Regions from separate parts of the Cellulosimicrobium composti genome, predicted to be linked through region 4. Evidence: predicted binding sites of a transcription regulator. Region 4 holds the regulator's gene; each other region holds the start of a gene.
What was found. Region 4 encodes LexA, which represses DNA repair genes until DNA is damaged. Its sites were predicted from a motif close to TCGAACANNTGTTCGA; they were not measured.
Positions count from the first base shown of each region.

Region 1: imuA' (DnaE2-dependent mutagenesis accessory factor ImuA') is a predicted target of LexA. The motif match lies at 1,995-2,010, and genes of this name have one in related genera.
Region 2: imuA' (DnaE2-dependent mutagenesis accessory factor ImuA') is a predicted target of LexA. The motif match lies at 1,818-1,833, and genes of this name have one in related genera.
Region 3: GYH36_RS08495 (HNH endonuclease signature motif containing protein) is a predicted target of LexA. The motif match lies at 2,610-2,625, and genes of this name have one in related genera.

Region 1 is NZ_JAAFAN010000004.1:12,440-16,633, forward strand. Features, by position in the region: gene GYH36_RS01680 (DNA polymerase Y family protein) at 1-866, opposite strand, end outside; gene imuA' (DnaE2-dependent mutagenesis accessory factor ImuA') at 863-1,915, opposite strand; gene GYH36_RS01690 (YbaK/EbsC family protein) at 2,271-2,852, shown strand; gene helR (RNA polymerase recycling motor ATPase HelR) at 2,933-4,194, opposite strand, start outside.
Region 2 is NZ_JAAFAN010000115.1:1,607-5,800, forward strand. Features, by position in the region: gene GYH36_RS18675 (chymotrypsin family serine protease) at 1-381, opposite strand, end outside; gene GYH36_RS18680 (hypothetical protein) at 917-1,573, opposite strand; gene imuA' (DnaE2-dependent mutagenesis accessory factor ImuA') at 1,855-2,565, shown strand; gene GYH36_RS18690 (hypothetical protein) at 2,805-3,002, opposite strand; gene GYH36_RS18695 (lipopolysaccharide assembly protein LapA domain-containing protein) at 3,026-3,193, opposite strand; partial or broken gene GYH36_RS18700 (fatty acid desaturase family protein) at 3,506-4,194, opposite strand, start outside.
Region 3 is NZ_JAAFAN010000022.1:46,341-50,534, reverse strand. Features, by position in the region: gene purD (phosphoribosylamine--glycine ligase) at 1-440, shown strand, start outside; gene GYH36_RS08500 (phosphoribosylaminoimidazolesuccinocarboxamide synthase) at 1,257-2,171, shown strand; gene GYH36_RS08495 (HNH endonuclease signature motif containing protein) at 2,175-2,522, opposite strand; gene GYH36_RS08490 (PadR family transcriptional regulator) at 2,693-3,064, shown strand; gene GYH36_RS08485 (hypothetical protein) at 3,061-3,630, shown strand; gene purS (phosphoribosylformylglycinamidine synthase subunit PurS) at 3,808-4,095, shown strand; gene purQ (phosphoribosylformylglycinamidine synthase subunit PurQ) at 4,095-4,194, shown strand, end outside.
Region 4 is NZ_JAAFAN010000040.1:16,113-20,306, forward strand. Features, by position in the region: gene GYH36_RS12395 (ATP-dependent DNA helicase) at 1-847, shown strand, start outside; gene GYH36_RS12400 (L-lactate dehydrogenase) at 876-1,886, shown strand; gene lexA (transcriptional repressor LexA) at 2,004-2,738, opposite strand; gene GYH36_RS12410 (LysM peptidoglycan-binding domain-containing protein) at 3,070-3,438, shown strand; gene nrdR (transcriptional regulator NrdR) at 3,543-4,070, shown strand; gene GYH36_RS12420 (aldo/keto reductase) at 4,096-4,194, opposite strand, start outside.

The DNA.
Region 1 (4,194 bases), on a different contig from region 4:
CGCAGGCGCCCGGCGACGAGCGAGCGCGCGACGAGCTGGTCGTGCAGGTCCTCGGAGAGCCGGCGCGCGGCGAAGGTCGCGACGTCGACGCGCTCGGCGGGCGGGTCGAGCTCGGCGCTCACCGCGACGTCGGGCTCGACGCGGCGGCGCGCGGGCGGGCGCAGGTCCTCGCCGCGCGCGAGCCGGTGCGCCCACGCGCCGAGGTCGCCGAAGCGTCCCTCGACCGTCGCGGGCGGCAGGGCCGCGAGCGCGCCGAGGGTGCGCACGCCGAGCCGGCCGAGGAGGTCCACGAGCTCGTCGACCGCGACGGCGGCGTCCGGCCGGGCGGTGACGTGCACGAGGTCGCGCGCCGGCCGCGGCGCGAGGAACGCGGCGGAGCGGCCGGGCGGGACGACGGCGGCCTCCCGCGCGGCGAGCACGGCCGCGAGGATGCCGTCGGCGACGCCCACCTGGCTCTCGTGACCGGTGCGCTCGGCGACGCGCGCGACGAGCGCCTCCGCGAGCGCGGCGTCGGACCCGTGGTACCGGCTCGCCCCGGCGGCGGGCAGGAGCAGCAGGCCGGGCCGGGTGATCTCCAGCCCCGCGACGACGGTCTCGGCCGCGAGCGCGACGGGCTCGAACTCGCGGGCGTCACGCGCGTCGTCGACGTCGAGCAGCTCGAGCTCGGGGCAGCACTCACGGGCCCGACGGCGGCGCATGCCGCGGCGCACGCCCTGGGCCCGGGCGGTCGCGGAGACGGCGACGACGCGGCGGCCGTCGTGCGTCGCGGCGGGGACGTGCGCGGGGACGTCGCGCACCGCCATCGCCGCGAGCACCGGCCAGTCCGGCACCCACAGGGCCGCCGTGCGGGTCGGGTGCGGGCTCATCCGACGAGCCGGAGCCGGGAGGGCCGGTCGGGGTCGTCGGCCCGGGCGGGCACGGGACCGCCGGGCACGGCGCGGGGCGCGTCGTCGGCCGCGGGGGGTGCGGCGTCCCGGGCGTCCTGCGCGAGGAACGCGGGCCAGTCGTCGTGGACGAGCGGGAGCTCGACCTCGACCCGCACCGGGCGCGCGGCTCCCCCGCGGCCCGCGCGCTCGACGACGAGGGTGCGGCGCCGCAGCCAGCCCGCCCCGTGGTCCGCGCCGGACCAGGCGCCGCCCGTGACCGTGAGCGCGACGTGCGCGCCCGGCCACGCCGTGGCGGCGACGAGCAGCGCCCCGCGCTCGCGCGCCCGGGCGGCGAGCCGACGACGGTCGGTGTCGGTGAGGGCGGCGTCGGGCCCGACGACCACGACGTCCAGGCCGTCGACGAGCGCCGCGATCGCGAGCGCCGCGTCGGGGCCGGGGCGCGGGACGAGCACGACGCGGTCGAGGTCCGCGCCGGCGTCGGCGGCCGCGAGCAGGCCGACCGCCGGGAAGCCGACCGCGGCGGTCCACGCCCCGGCCCGCGACGGGCGCGCGACGAGCGCGAGCAGGAGGCTCGTCGAGCCGCGCACGGCGAGCACGGTGCCGCGCTGCAGGCCGCCGAGGGGCAGGAGCGGGGCGAGCGCGTCGTGCACCGGCCACACCCGCTCGTCCGGGATCGCGTCCGGGACCGCGCCGTGGCGGCCGCGCGCCCGCGCCGGACGCCCGGCCGGCGCGACAGGGGCGGGCCGGGCTGGCGCCGGCGAGGAGACCTCGGCGAGCGGCACGGCCTCCGCGCGCGGGACGGCGTCGACGAACGGGACGGCGTCGTGGACGGACTCGGCGCACGGGGCGGCGGCCGGCGGGGTGGCGGCCTGCGGGGTGGCGGGCGCGACCGGGCGGTGTCGGCGCACCCCGGTACGTTCTTCGGCGCGGCGCAGGACGGCGCGAGCGCGTGCGGCCTTGTCGGCGGCCGCGACCGTGGTGGCGCCGGTCGCGCCCGCCCGTTCCGCGGGGTCGGCGAGAAGGGTCATCTCGCCTCCCGGTGCTGCTCGGACGGGACGCGCTGCCGCGCGTCGACTGCTGGGGGCGACGCTCTGCACCCACCGCTGTTCGAACAGATGTTCGAACACTTCCAGTGAACGTCCGCCGTCGCGGGGTGTCAACTCCGCAGGTGAGGGCCGTCGGCTTCGTCCGAGATGCCCGGCACAACCCTCGACCACCGCTCGAAGGTTGCCCCCCAACCCTCGACCTCTACCTGAACCTCTCCCCCGCCGAACATGCGGATACCGCCCGTCCGGCGGTCCGTACGGGCCACGACCGCATGTTCGACAGGGAGCAGACGCATGTTCGGCGCACAGGGCCGCGACGGGATGGCAGGCTGTCGCCATGGACGACCGCACGACCCTCCCCACGCTCGGCTCGCTCGTCTGGGAGCCGGCGCTCGACCACCTCGACCTCGTCGCCCCCGTCACCGCCGACGCGCTGCGCCGGTGGGCCGACGCCGACCCGGACGTCGCCGCGCTCGTGGCCGTGACGGAGATCGACCCCGACCTCGCGGACACCGCGACGCTCAACGCCGCGTTCGACCTGCCCGTCGAGGCGTCGGCGAACTGCGTCGTCGTGGGCGGCGCGCGGGCGGGCGACGAGCGCGTCGCCGCCGCCGTGGTCCGCGCGCACACGCGCGCCGACGTCAACACGCGCATCCGCAAGCTGCTCGACGTGCGCAAGGCGTCCTTCCTGCCGACCGACCGCGCGACGGCGGAGTCCGGCATGGAATACGGCGGCATCACGCCCGTGGGGCTGCCCGCGGGGTGGCGCGTGCTCGTCGACGCGCGCGTCGTGACCGACGGTGCCCTCGCGCTCGTCGGCAGCGGCGTGCGACGCTCCAAGCTCCTGCTCCCCGGCGACCTGCTCGGGCGTCTGCCGGGCGTCGAGGTCGTCGAGGACCTCGCGGTCCCCGTCGCCTGACCGGGTCCCGGCACCGACAGGCCCGGGGGCCGCGGTGCCGCGCGACCCCCGGGCCGGTCGTCAGCCCGTGATGCGGGTCGTCAGCCGTCGAGGACGACGAGCTGCTGCGTCGCGCGCGTCATCGCGACGTAGCGGTCCACGGCGCCCTCGACGCCGTCGCCGAACCGTTGCGGCTCCACGAGCACGACGAGGTCGAACTCGAGGCCCTTGGCCGTCTCGGGCGTGAGCACCCGTACGCGCGACGACCCGGACGCGTCCGCGCCGAGCGTCGCGGAGACCGTCTCGGCCGCGGCGGACTCCGCGACCCCGATCACGCACGCCGTGCCGTCCGCGTGCTCGGCGAGCCACGCGTCGAGCACCGCGCCGAGGTCCGCGACCGCCCCGTGCGCGACGGGCACGCCCGTGCTGCGCACGGACGTCGGCACGTTGGCGTCCGGGACCGCGGCCCGGATGACGGGCTCGGCGGCCGCCATGATCTCGCACGGCGTGCGGTAGCTGACGCTCAGCGAGGACTCCGCGACCCGCTCGAACCCGACGCGCTCCAGCCGCTCGCGCCACCCTTCCGCGAACCCGTGGCGCGCCTGCGCGCGGTCCCCGACGACGGTGACGCTGCGCGACGGGCAGCGACCGAGCACCATCTGCCACTCGGCGTCGGTGAGCTCCTGCGCCTCGTCGACGACGACGTGCGCGAACGGCCCCGCGAGGCGGTCCGGCGTCGCGACGACGAGCGCGCCGTCGTCCACCAGCGCGTCGCGCAGGTCCTGGCCGCGCAGCATCTGCATGATCCCGAGCTCGCTGTCGTCGGTCGCGACGAGGTGGTCCACGACGTCGTCCATGCGCGCGCGCTCCGCCGCCGCCGCGGCCTCGTTGCGGCGCCGCCGCCGTGACGCCTCCGGGTCGCCGAGGCGACGGCGCGCGGCGTCGAGCAGCGGCAGGTCCGCCGTCGTCCACGCAGTCGCGTCCTCGCGCTGGAGCGCGCGCACCTGCTCGGGCGTGAGCGACGGCGCGCACAGGCGCAGGTAGGCGGGCACGGACCACAGGTCGGCCACGAGGTCGGTCGGCTCGACGACCGGCCACGCGCGGTCGAACGCGGCGCCGAGCCCGCGGTGGCTCCGCAGGGCGCGGCGGACGTCGTCCGGCGCCACGTCCACACCGTCCTCCGTGGCTCCCCCGCAGGCCTTGTCCACGAGGATCTCCACGAGCGCGCCCCACACGTCGTCGCGCGCCTCGTTGTGCGGGGTGCCCGGGTCGACCGACCCGAAGGCCTCCGCCCAGTCGGCCGTCGAGAGCCAGACGTCGGCCCACGGCGTCTCGACCTCCATCCCCTCCGTCGGCGGGCGCT
Region 2 (4,194 bases), on a different contig from region 4:
AAGCTCCTTCGGGGAGTAGGTGCTCGAGCGTAGAGCGACGGGAGAGGACACCTCGTCGAGCACCCGGTTAAGGTCGGTTTGCTCCTCGCCGTACCAATACACCTCGATCGTGCTGCGGTCCAGAGAAATGCCGACGGACGCCAGCCGGTCGTGACCTTCAAGTCGTTCCGCCATCATTACGGCGTCCTGCTGCATCTGGTCGTCCACTACCGGCAGGGTGAGCAGATCAGCTTCGGGGTAGGCGTCGTCGGACCGTGGAGCCTCCGACGAGACAGGTCCAGGCAGAATGGTGGGCGCGGCTTCATCCCGGTCATCTGCACTGGCAGGTGCAACGAAGGCCAAGCCAGTAGCCAGGCTGAATGCGGAGAACAGCGCTACCACGGTGCGCGTTTGCCTCCGGCGAGCAGGGTCGTGCGACATCGATGGAGCCCCCTCTGTCGATGGTTGCGCCGGCGTCGTCGCCGGCTCGCGGGGATCGTCACATGGAAGCGTGCCCAGGGCCACCCGTAGATCGAGCTTCCAGACCAGGTAGGTTCGCTGACTGCTACTGACCCGGCGTCCCAGTGCGCCTGACGAGGATCTGTGCGGGAAGTCCCAGGTCGCTAGAGTCGACTCATGGCGTCGGAGGTAGACAGACATCTCGCCGGGCTCAGAAGCATGGTTGAAAGATCGCGGCAACTAGAGACAGCGGCCCGAGATGTACAGCTCGCCGAGTACGTGCGGCTAGCCGCTGCCGCAGGGGCGAGCGCAGACGATATCGCTGCTGCGGCGGGCCTATCTGTGAACTGGGTGCGATCGGCACTCGGGCTTGCGGACGACGCGCTGCGCGATCGCGCAGGCAAGCCTATTTGGATGTTCTGGACAGGCGATCAGGGCTCCCGCTCCGGCGAGCGGGAGCCCTGAGCAAGAACTGTCCTCAGGCGTTGAGGTCGCAGCCCACGATCGGTTCATCGCGGTCGACGACCGGGCCGAACTCGACCCCCTTGCCGGCCGGCCACACGATCTGCGAGTACTTGCGGTTGCCGGACGACTCGCAGTCCTCGGTATACGTCACGTTCGCCACCCGGCTGTAGCCGAGCCCGTTGTTGCTGCGGATTCGCCCGGTCTCGTTGCTGAAGATGATGCACAGCGGTCCGGCGCAGGTACTGCGCAGTTGGTAGTGGATCCACTGTGGGTAAGCGCCCTCAGCGCACGTCTGGGTAGCGCTTCCTTGGAGGTAGTTGCGAACCCGGAGAACGTCACCGAACGAGCCCGCACAGCCGCTCACGAACTGCGGCGTAATCTGCCCCTCAGTCGGTACGTCATTGATCGTCCAGCTACCGTCCTGCTCGAGCACCATCTGCTGCTCGTCGATCGTCTGAACGATCGTTCCGTCGTTCTGAATCTGCACGTCCCCGGCCGCCTCGTCGAGCTTGACCTGGTACCGAAGTGTGTCCATCTCCGCGGTCAGTTCGTCTTGGGTCGCCGGGTCCGACACAGCGTCCGCGGACGCTGGAACCGCAACACCCATGACGAGCACCCCTGCCGCGAGCGACGCTGCCCCCACCAGCGCCCGCGCTCCAGACCATTGCATGACAATCTCCTCTCGGTAGTCGGGGCCGCGGAATGACCCCGGCGAACCCTGTGTAGGCGAACCTGACATGGTGCGCCACACGGCGGTCGCCCAGACCGGTGTTGCCGGAGCAGCCTCACGAGGGCCCGCCGCAGATCTCCGCTGCGCGTCACCGGTCAGCTGCGCCCTGACCGTTGCGCTGGTCAATGACACTGTCAACGACGCAGAAGCCCTGTGGCCCCAAGGGCTAACGAGACTTGCTAAGGGGAACACCAGTTCGAACAGCGGCGTAACCTGAAAGGGTGCCGACGACCGCTCTCGACCCGCTCGAGGTGGCTCGCGCGACCCTGCGTCGCGCGGAGCTGCGCACGGGCGTGCGCTCGTCGACTCCAGGTGTCTTCGACCTTGACGACGCTCCGCGGCCGCTCGGCGCGATCCTCGACGGCGGGCGCCTGCCGCGCGGGGCGGCCAGCGTCGTGACGGGCTCGACGTCGCTCCTGCTCGCGCTGCTCGCGATGTCGCAAGGGTCGTCGGACTGGCTCGCCGTGGTGGGGGCGCCCGACCTCGGGATGCTCGCAGCCGCGGACGCCGGCGTGGCGCTCGATCGCGTCGCGCTCGTGCCGCGCGCCGGGGACGATCCCGCTGGCGTCGTCGCCGCCTTGCTCGATGGCATGACGTACGTCGTCATCGGCCCGGACGCCTGGCTCACGGCGCCCGAGCACCGGCGGCTGCTCGCCCGGGCGCGAGAGCGCGGTTCCGGGCTGGTCGCCGTCAGCCCGTGGGAGCACGCCGCAGTGCGCCTCGACGTCGTCACGCACCGCTGGGGAGGCACTGACGCCGGCGACGGTTACCTCCGGCGATGCGAGCTCGACGTCGCCCGCACGGCCCGGGGCACCACGGACCGATGGACGCTCACGCTTCCGACGCCTGGCAGCCTCCTCGTCGACCTCCTCGAGGGCCAGGCACGGCCCGCCGCGCAGGTGCGGCGGGCGCCGCTACGTCTAGTCGGGTGACGGGCACCGAACGACGTCGGCAGAAGCGGTAAACAGTCATTACCGGTAGCGGTGCGTATTGAGGTAGTGCGAATGGCTCGGCCGGTCGGCAGTCCAGGTCGTGCGCGTTGTGCGCGACCTCGACGAGAGTGGCGTCACGCTCCGGACCGGTGGCTGCTCATGCTCACGGCGGCCTCCTCGTCGACCTCGTCGAGGGCCAGGCGCGGCCCGCCGCGCAGGTGCGGCGCACGCCGCTGCGTCTAGGTAGTCGAGGCGCGCAGGTTCCATTGGGCGATCGCGGCGTCGAGACGGGCGCGGGCGGCGACGTAGTGGATGAGGTCTATGGGCGAGCCCTGGTCGACGACGGAGACGACGGCTTCCATCTGGCGTTGGGAGGCGTCGATCTCGCCGAGCAGGTCGGTGGGGCGTTCTGGCGAGGTCTCGCGGTCGTCGGTCATGGGTGGGTGTGATGTCGCGGGCGTTAGAGGCGGTGTGCGAGGCGTCGGCGGAGCTGGTGGATGCGGAGGGTGCCGACGACGAGGGCGACGATACTGACGCCGATTCCCGCGATGAGCAGGGCGAGGGCGAGGGGGACGGAGCCTTGCCAGCCGAGGAACGAGATGAGCACGAGCTGGGTGTTCTGGAGCATGAACACGATGAGCGCGACCAGGACGAGCGCGGCAATGCACAGGCCGACCCAGATGGCTCCGGTGCGGCTGCGTGGCGGCGGGACATACCCGTGTTCGGTCCAAGCGCTACGTGACGTGACTGCTGGGCTCGTGCGGCGAGAGACTGGGCTGCCGTTCGTGGCAGAGGTGAGCGGGGTGGTGGCCATGGCGGCCTCCTTGCGGTTCCGGGCCCGCGCACCTCAGACGGGGCACGTTCGCCACGGATATCGTGACCCTACGCTTCGTACCTGGGAGCGAACCTGGGAGTGGCTGTGCGCCGGCGGCCCGAGTCGCTAGCGTCCGAGGCTGGCGGCCAGGGGGCAGGTGAACGGGTCGCGGGCTCGGCCGGGGACGTCGTTGAGGAACTGGACGACGATCCGGTAGGAGGTGAAGAACCCGACCTCGGTGTAGGCCACGCCGAGCTGGGAGCAGTACTCGCGCACGAGGGGCTGGACGCGCCTGAGGTTCGGGCGCGGCATGCTCGGGAACAGGTGGTGCTCCACCTGACGGTTGAGACCACCCATGAAGAAGTCGACGACCGCGCCGCCGCGGATGTTGCGGGACATGAGGACCTGGCGGCGCAGGAAGTCGACGTCCGCGGTCGCCGGGACGATCGGCATGCCCTTGTGGTTCGGGGCGAACGCCCCCCCGAGCAGGATGCCGAAGACCGCGAGCTGCACGGCCAGGAACACCGCCGCGAGGGTCGGGGGGAGCAGGAGGCCCAGCGCCACCAGGTAGAGCGCGAGCCGCCCGAGCAGGACCGGGACCTCCACGCCCCGGTGCGGCACGGGCCGGCGGCCGAGCACCCGGCGCACGCTCGCGACGTGCAGGTTGAGGCCCTCCAGGGCGAGCAGGGGAAAGAAGTACCAGCCCTGCCGATGTGCCAGCCACCCTCGCCAGCCGTGCCGGCTCGCCATGACGGCGGGCGTGAACGCGATCACGCCCGGTGAAATGTCGGGGTCCTGGCCCTCCTGGTTCGGGG
Region 3 (4,194 bases), on a different contig from region 4:
CGCGGTTCGGGGACCCCGAGACGCAGTCGGTGCTCACGCGCCTCGCGACGCCGCTGTCCGCCGTCATGCTCGCGGCGGCGCAGGGCCGCCTCGCCGAGCTCGGCGCGCTGCGCTGGCACGACGACGCGTCGGTCACCGTCGTCGTGGCCGCGCACGGCTACCCGGGCGCCGTCCGGTCCGGCGACCCGATCACGGGCATCGACGCGGCCGAGGAGGTCGAGGGCGTGCACGTGCTCCACGCGGGCACCGCGCGCACGGGCGACGGCGGCCTCGTCGCCGCGGGCGGTCGCGTGCTGTCGGTCGTGGCGCGCGGCGCCGACCTCGCCGAGGCGCGCCGCCGGGCCTACGCCGCGGTCGACCGCATCGTGCTCCCCGGCTCGCACCACCGCAGCGACATCGCCGCCAAGGCCGCCGCGGGCGAGGTCACGCTCGCGGGCTGACTGCGGGTGCGCGCCGACCGGGACCTTGGTGGCGGTCCTGCCCACGTCTCAGCGCGGGCATGTGCTGGTCAGGTGTGAGGGGGGTCTCGGCCGACCTCTGGTGAGACTCCGCAGCCGCGATCGCCATCGAGGGATTCCCACCGGGTCGGTGCCTGTGGTCCGCCGTGTCGCGGAGGCCCCGGGGGCGGTCGGTAGAGCCAGGAGCCGGACGGGCACCGGCGGCAGAGTGCCGGCGTGTCAGGCGAGAGGGTGAACGAGACCGGCATGCCGGCGTCCCGGGCGTCGGCGACTCGCGTCTCGTGGACTCGTCGACGTACCCGCCGGGGTTCACGACGAGAACTCGGTCGGCGAGGTCGGTCGTGCGCACGTGCCGCACCCGCGGCCTTCTGCTCGTCGGACCGGATGTCAGCCCGAGCGCACCCCCCGCGGCAGCCGGCCGACGCCCTGCGTCGTTCCTGTGCGCGGTGCCCGGTCCGAGCGTGCTGACGTCGGCAGATTCGTCCATGATCGGCGGTCCGGGCTGCCGACCTCGCGAGCACGTGCCGACCTCGCGAGGGACTGCCGACCTCGCCCGCGACGTGGCGTGGCGGGCGTCGCCCGGGTGCGCGCCGTTCGACGACGGGGCTCGGGTCGGCCACCGCGGCCGCCCCCGCGCCGACGGTCAGGTGGGTGCGCGAGTCCCCGCACCAGGGCGGACGCGCGAGCCGGGGGCGCGGCGTCGGTGCGACACTAGGCGCCGTGACGGACACCCCTCTCGACCCCGCCTCGGCCCTCTCGCTCGGCGAGGCCGACGCCCTCGACACGGCGGCGCTCGACCTGCCCGGCTGGAGGCACGTGTACTCCGGCAAGGTGCGCGACCTCTACGAGCCGGACCTGCCCGCGCTCGGCGGCGTGCACCCGCTCGGCGACGTGGTGCTCGTCGTCGCGAGCGACCGCGTCAGCGCGTACGACCACGTGCTCTCGCCCGGTATCCCGGACAAGGGGGTCGTCCTCACGCAGCTCAGCCTGTGGTGGTTCGAGCAGCTCGCGGACATCGTGCCGAACCACGTCGTGTCGACCGAGGTCTCGGCGGAGCACGGTGACGGGTTGGTCCCGGACGTCGTCGCGGGGCGCGCGATGATCTGCCGCCGCCTCGACATGTTCCCCGTCGAGTGCGTGGCGCGGGGCTACCTCACGGGGTCCGGGCTGGTCGAGTACCGCGCCGGGGGCGAGGTCTGCGGCGTCCCGCTGCCGGACGGTCTCGTGGACGGGTCGCGCCTGCCCGAGCCGATCTTCACGCCCGCGACGAAGGCGGCGGTGGGCGAGCACGACGAGAACGTGTCGTTCGAGGCGGTCGCGGAGCAGATCGGGACCGAGGACGCGACGCGCCTGCGCGACCTCACGCTCGCGGTCTACGCGCGCGCGGAGCAGGTCGCGCGCGAGCGCGGCGTGATCCTCGCGGACACGAAGCTCGAGTTCGGCGTCGACCCCACGACCGGCGAGACGGTCCTCGGCGACGAGGTGCTGACGCCGGACTCGTCGCGGTTCTGGCCCGCCGACCAGTGGGAGCCGGGCCGTGCGCAGCCGAGCTTCGACAAGCAGTACGTGCGCGACTGGCTCACGTCGCCCGCCTCCGGGTGGGACCGCGCGTCGGACACCCCGCCGCCGTCGCTGCCGGCCGACGTCGTCGCCCGGACCCGCGCGCGCTACCTCGAGGCGTACGAGCGGCTCACGGGCTCGCCCCTCGGCTGAGCGTCACGCGCTCCGCGCGGCGCCCGGGCGGACGTACGTGTGCCCGCTGGGCGCCGTCCACCGGACCGCGCCGTCGGCGAGCAGGGCCGGGCGCCAGCCGTCGCGGGCGCGCACCACGCGGTGGTGCCGGCACAGCGCGACGAGGTTGCCCGCCTCCTGCGCGGCCTCCCACACGTCGTCGTCCGCTCCCGGCCGCGGCGCGACGACGTGGTCGAGGTCGCACCGGAACGCCGGGACGCGGCACCCCGGGAACACGCACGTCGCGTCGCGCACGAGCACGCGCGCGACGGTCTGCGGCGACGGGCGCGTCCTCGGACGGTCCGCCGGGACGGGGACGAGCGGTGCTGGCACGCGGGACCTCCCTGCGCCTCGGGCCGGATTCGTGCGAGGGCGGGGAAGGGGCAGGACCCCGCCCTCGCACCGTGCCGAGCGTGCGTCTCGAACACGTGTTCGACTCTAGCCCGACCTGCCGACACGGTCGAGGGCTTGCCTTATAACTCGTCACTCGATATATATCGTCCATGACCCGTTCCTCGGCCTTCCGCATGACCGAGCAGGCCTATCTCGTCCTGCTCGCCCTCAGCGGCGAGGCGCTGCACGGCTACGCCGTGATCAAGACCGTGCGCGAGCTGTCCGAAGGCCGGACCCGCCTCGGAGCGGGCACCCTGTACGGCAACCTCGACCGTCTGGTCGCGGCCGGGCTGGTGGAGGCGGCGGGCGAGGAGGTCGTGGAGGGTCGGCTGCGGCGCTACTACAGGGCCACCGACACCGGGCGTCGCGCCGCCCGTGCCGAGACGCTGCGCCTCGCCGAGCTCGCGGAGCGCGCGCGGCGGTCCCTCGACGGTCGCGGACCGGAGGCGTCCGGCGCGGGCCTCGCGGGGACCGGAGCATGACCGCCGGCCGGGCGAGCCGGTACGAGCGGTCCGCGCGGTTCTGGCTGCACGCCTACCCGCGACGATGGCGCGACCGCCACGGCGAGGAGGCGCTCGCGCTCCTCCTCGACCTCGACGACGCGTCGGGCGCCGACGACGCGCACGCCGGGATCGGCGCCCGCGAGGCGTGGGGCCTCGTGCGCGCCGGATGGGCGCTGCGGTGGCGCGAGCACCCCCCGTTCGGGCGCTGGCTGCTCTACCGCGCGTTCGACGTCCGCCTCCCCGCGCGGTACTGGTGGTGGGTCGCGGACGACATCCACGGGCCGCTCTACCCCTGGCGCGTGACCCTGGGCAGCCTGGGGACCGCGCTGGCCGTCTTCTACGGGTGGCCCGTCCTGTCTCACGTCCTCTTCTCGAACGACGTGACCCGGCCGGAGCCCTGGTACGCGGCGGTCTGGTGCGCGGTCAGCCTCGGAACGGGGTTCGTGTTCCGGCGGTCCCACGTCGCGCGGGCGTGGCGCAAGCACGTCCTCCTCGGCAACATCCCCGTCGAGCCGCCGGACCCGCCGCGCGCCGCCGCCGGCTGAGCGCGCGCCCAGGCCGCGGACGGCCGACGAGAAGGGTGCGCGCGCCCGGTAGACTGGGCGCGGAATCCCGCCGTCGGCTCCCGCTCGTCCCGTCGCACCGGGCGTCCTCGACGCCCGTGACGTGGGCCGGGATCCCGGAGCCCCGGCCCTCCCGAACACTCTCGCCAAGGAGCCCCCGTGGGACGCGTCGTCGTCGAGGTCATGCCCAAGCCCGAGATCCTGGACCCGCAGGGCAAGGCCGTCGTCGGGGCGCTGCCGCGCCTCGGGTTCACCCAGTTCACGTCGGTCCGCCAGGGCAAGCGGTTCGAGCTCGAGGTCGACGGCGAGGTCACGCCGGAGGTCCTCGCCGCCGCCGAGCAGGCCGCGGTCACGCTCCTGTCGAACCCGGTGATCGAGGACGTCGTGCGCGTCGCCGACATCGAGGCCGACGCCGCCGCGACCGTCACGTCCCAGGGCCTCGCCTGATGACCGCCTCGGCTCTCGCGACGGCCAAGGTCGGCGTCGTCACGTTCCCCGGCACCCTCGACGACCGCGACGCGGCGCGCGCGGTGCGCCTCGCGGGCG
Region 4 (4,194 bases):
GGGCGCGAGCCGCCTGCACGCCGCACCGCTCGGCGTCGCGGGCCTCATCCGCACGCACCTCCTCGCCGAGCGCACGGGCGTCTTCACGTCCGCGACGCTCGCGCTCGGCGGGAGCTTCGACGCGGTCGCGCGCACGTTCGGCCTCGGCGCGACAGGAACCGGTGACGACGAGGCGCCGCGCTGGCGCGGGATCGACGTCGGCAGCCCGTTCGACTACGCGCGCCAGGGGATCCTCTACGTCGCCAAGCGGCTGCCGACCCCCGGGCGCGAGGCCGCGACGGAGCACCAGCTCGACGAGATCGCGACGCTCGTCGAGGCCGCCGGCGGGCGCACCCTCGGGCTGTTCTCGTCGCGCCGCGCCGCCGTCGCGGCGGCCGAGGCGATGCGCGAGCGGCTCGACGTGCCGGTCCTGTGCCAGGGCGACGACCAGCTCCCGACGCTCGTGCGGGAGTTCGCCGCCGACCCCGCCACGTGCCTGTTCGGCACGCTCTCGCTCTGGCAGGGGGTCGACGTGCCCGGCCCCTCGTGCTCGCTCGTCCTCATCGACCGCATCCCGTTCCCGCGCCCGGACGACCCCGTGAAGTCGGCGCGGGCGCGCGCGGTCGAGGCGGCCGGCGGCAACGGGTTCATGCAGGTGTCCGCGACGCACGCCGCGCTCCTGCTCGCGCAGGGCGCCGGTCGCCTCGTGCGCTCCACGGAGGACCGCGGCGTGGTCGCGGTCCTCGACCCGCGCCTCGTCACCGCCCGGTACGGCACGTTCCTCACCCGGTCGATGCCCCCGTTCTGGCAGACGACCGACCGCGACGTCGCCGCTGGTGCGCTCCGTCGCCTCGCCGCCCTAGGCTGAGGCCTTCCAGCGACTTCACGGAGGCGAGATGACGACGAGCACGTCCCCGCAGGGCACCGGCGGCGCGACCACGGGCGGTCCGGGAGGCGGGGCCCGCACCACGAAGCTCGCCATCGTCGGCGCGGGCGCGGTCGGGTCGACGCTCGCGTACGCGGCCCTCATGCGCGGGGCGGCGCGCACGGTCGCGCTGCTCGACGTCAACCGTGCGAAGGTCGAGGCCGAGGTGCTCGACCTTCAGCACGGGATCCAGTTCATGCCGATGGCGCGCGTGGAGGGTTCCGACGACGTCGCGGTGTGCGCGGGTGCCGACGTCGTGGTCGTGACCGCGGGCGCCAAGCAGAAGCCCGGGCAGACGCGGCTCGACCTCGCCGAGGGCACGATCGGCCTCATGCGCACGATCCTGCCCGGGCTCGTCGAGGTCGCGCCCGACGCGGTCTACGTCATGGTCACCAACCCCGTGGACATCGTCACGTACGCGGCGCTCAAGTTCTCCGGCCTGCCGCCGTCGCAGCTCTTCGGCAGCGGGACCGTCCTCGACTCCTCGCGACTGCGCTTCCTCGTCGCCCAGCACTGCGGCGTGGCGGTGCAGAACGTCCACGCGTACATCGCGGGGGAGCACGGCGACACCGAGATCCCCCTGTGGAGCTCCGCGACCATCGGCGGCGTGCCGCTGCTCGAGTGGCAGGGCATCGCAGGCCGTGGACCGCTCACGGCCGACGTCCGCGACGACATCGCGCGCGAGGTCGTGCAGTCGGCGTACCGGATCATCGAGGGCAAGGGTGCGACCAACTACGCGGTCGGGCTCGCGGGGACGCGCATCATCGAGGCCGTGCTCGACGACGAGCACCGCGTCCTGCCCGTCTCGACGCTCCTCGACGGCGCCTACGGCCTCGAGGACGTGTGCCTCTCCCTGCCGACCCTCGTGGATCGGCGCGGGGCCGTCGAGCGCGTGGGGGTGCCGCTCGCGGACGACGAGCTCGCGGGCCTGCGCGCGTCCGCGGAGTCGCTGCGCGCCGTCGCACGACGCTTCGGGCTCTGACCCCGCGCGGGCGCGACGGCGGCCCGGCCCGAGCGAGGGCGGCACGGGGCCCGAGGACACGAGAGCCGGGTGGTCCGCCGACCACCCGGCTCTCGCGCCCTCAGAGGCCGTGCCGGTTCACAGGCTGCGCAGGACCGAGACGACGCGCCCGAGCACCTGGGCGTCGTCGCCCGGGATCGGGTCGTACGCGGCGTTGTGCGGCATGAGCCACACGTGGCCGTCGGCGCGGCGCAGGCTCTTGACCGTGGCCTCGCCGTCGATCATCGCCGCGACGATCTCGCCGTTCTCGGCGACCGGCTGGCGCCGCACGACGACCCAGTCGCCGTCGCAGATCGCCGCGTCGACCATCGAGTCGCCCTGGACCCGCAGGAGGAAGAGCTCGCCGTCGCCGACGAGCTGGCGGGGGAGGGGGAACACGTCCTCGACGACCTGCTCGGCGAGGATCGGGCCACCGGCCGCGATGCGGCCCACGACCGGGACGTACGACGGCGCGGGGCGGGACTCGTCGTACGCGGGCTCGGGCGCGGTGCCGGCGACCGAGAGGGGCGTCGCCCGCCGGGAGTCGTCCGGCTGGACGACCTCGATCGCGCGCGGCCGGTTGGGGTCGCGGCGCAGGAAGCCCTTGCGCTCGAGCGTCGTGAGCTGGTGCTTCACGGAGGACGGGCTCGTGAGGCCGACGGCCTCGCCGATCTCGCGCATGCTCGGCGGGTAGCCGCGCTGCTCGACGCACGCGCGGATGGTCTCGAGCACGAGCCGCTGGCGCGGCGTGAGCCCGTCGCCGCCCGCCGAGCCGTCCGGGAGCTCGCGCACCTCGGCGAGCCCTCGTGCGCTGTCCGTGCCTCGTCCCGCCATGGTCGCTCCGCCCTCGTCCGTCGCGGGCCGCCGGCGCAACGCGTGCCCGCGGCCACCCCACCCCGGGGCGTGCGCCCCGGGCCCTCGGTCGTCTCCCCAGGTCCGAGCGGACATGTCCGGCGAACCGACCTGACCCCAGGCTAGGGGAGGTTGCGACACGAATCAAACACCTGTTCGAGCATGTCTCGACTCTGTCGGTCGTTCGTGATAGACCTTCGTACAGATGTTCTACGTACAGGTGTTCGACCATGGGTCGGGCGCCGCACGCGACGGGCGGCGGGTCCGATCGACCGGGGAAGGCGATCGGGCTCGCGGTCGGGACGGAGGAGACATGCAGGCGGTGGGAATCATGGCGGGGCCGGTCGCCCTCGCGAGCGGCCGCACGGAGCGCGCGCGGCACGACGAGGCGCCGCTGCGGCTCACGCGGCGCGGCCGTGTCGTCCTCGTGCTGCTCGCAGCCCTGGTCCTCGTGCTCGCCGCGCGCGTGGGCGTCGCCGTCGCGAGCGGGCCCGGCGAGCCCGTCGAGGTCCGGGTGCACGTCGTGAGCTCGGGCGAGACGCTCTGGGAGCTGGCGCAGGGCGTCGCGGCCCCGGGAGAGGACCTTCGCGACGTCGTCAGCGGTCTCGTGGAGCTCAACGGGCTGTCGTCGTCCGGCGTCCAGGCGGGCCAGAAGCTCCTCCTCCCCGTCGAGGAGGGGTAGCGCGGGCGAGACGCACGTCGCACGCGAGCGTGTTGCACGGCCCGGCCGCGACGGCATACGTTCGTCGCGCCGACCTGTCGGCGCGACCCGCGGAGGAGCCCGCCATGCACTGCCCGTTCTGCCGTCACGCGGACTCCCGCGTCGTCGACTCGCGCACGTCCGACGACGGGTCCTCGATCCGACGGCGCCGTCAGTGCCCCGAGTGCAACCGGCGCTTCACCACCATCGAGACCGCGAGCCTGTCCGTCGTCAAGCGCTCGGGCGTGACCGAGCCGTTCTCGCGCGAGAAGATCGTCAACGGCGTGCGCAAGGCGTGCCAGGGCCGACCGGTCAACGAGGACGACCTCGCGGTGCTGGCGCAGCGCGTCGAGGAGACGATCCGGGCGAGCGGCAGCGCCGAGCTCGACGCGTACGAGATCGGCCTCGCGATCCTCGGTCCGCTGCGTGAGCTCGACGAGGTCGCCTACCTGCGCTTCGCGAGCGTCTACCAGGCGTTCGACTCGCTCGAGGACTTCGAGAGCGCGATCACGTCGCTGCGCGTCGAGCGGGAGGAGCGCGAGTCGGCGGCGAGCCGCGGCACGTCCGCCGACCCGGAGGTGGCGGCGGACCGCGACGCCGCACCGCTCGGCTGACGCCGCGCCGGGACCGCGGGCCGGCTCACAGGTCGCTCGACCTCGACGCCCAGATGTTGATGCCCGCGTCGGCGGGGAGCGCCTCCACGGCGGCGACCTCCTCCGGTGAGAGCGCGGGCGCGTC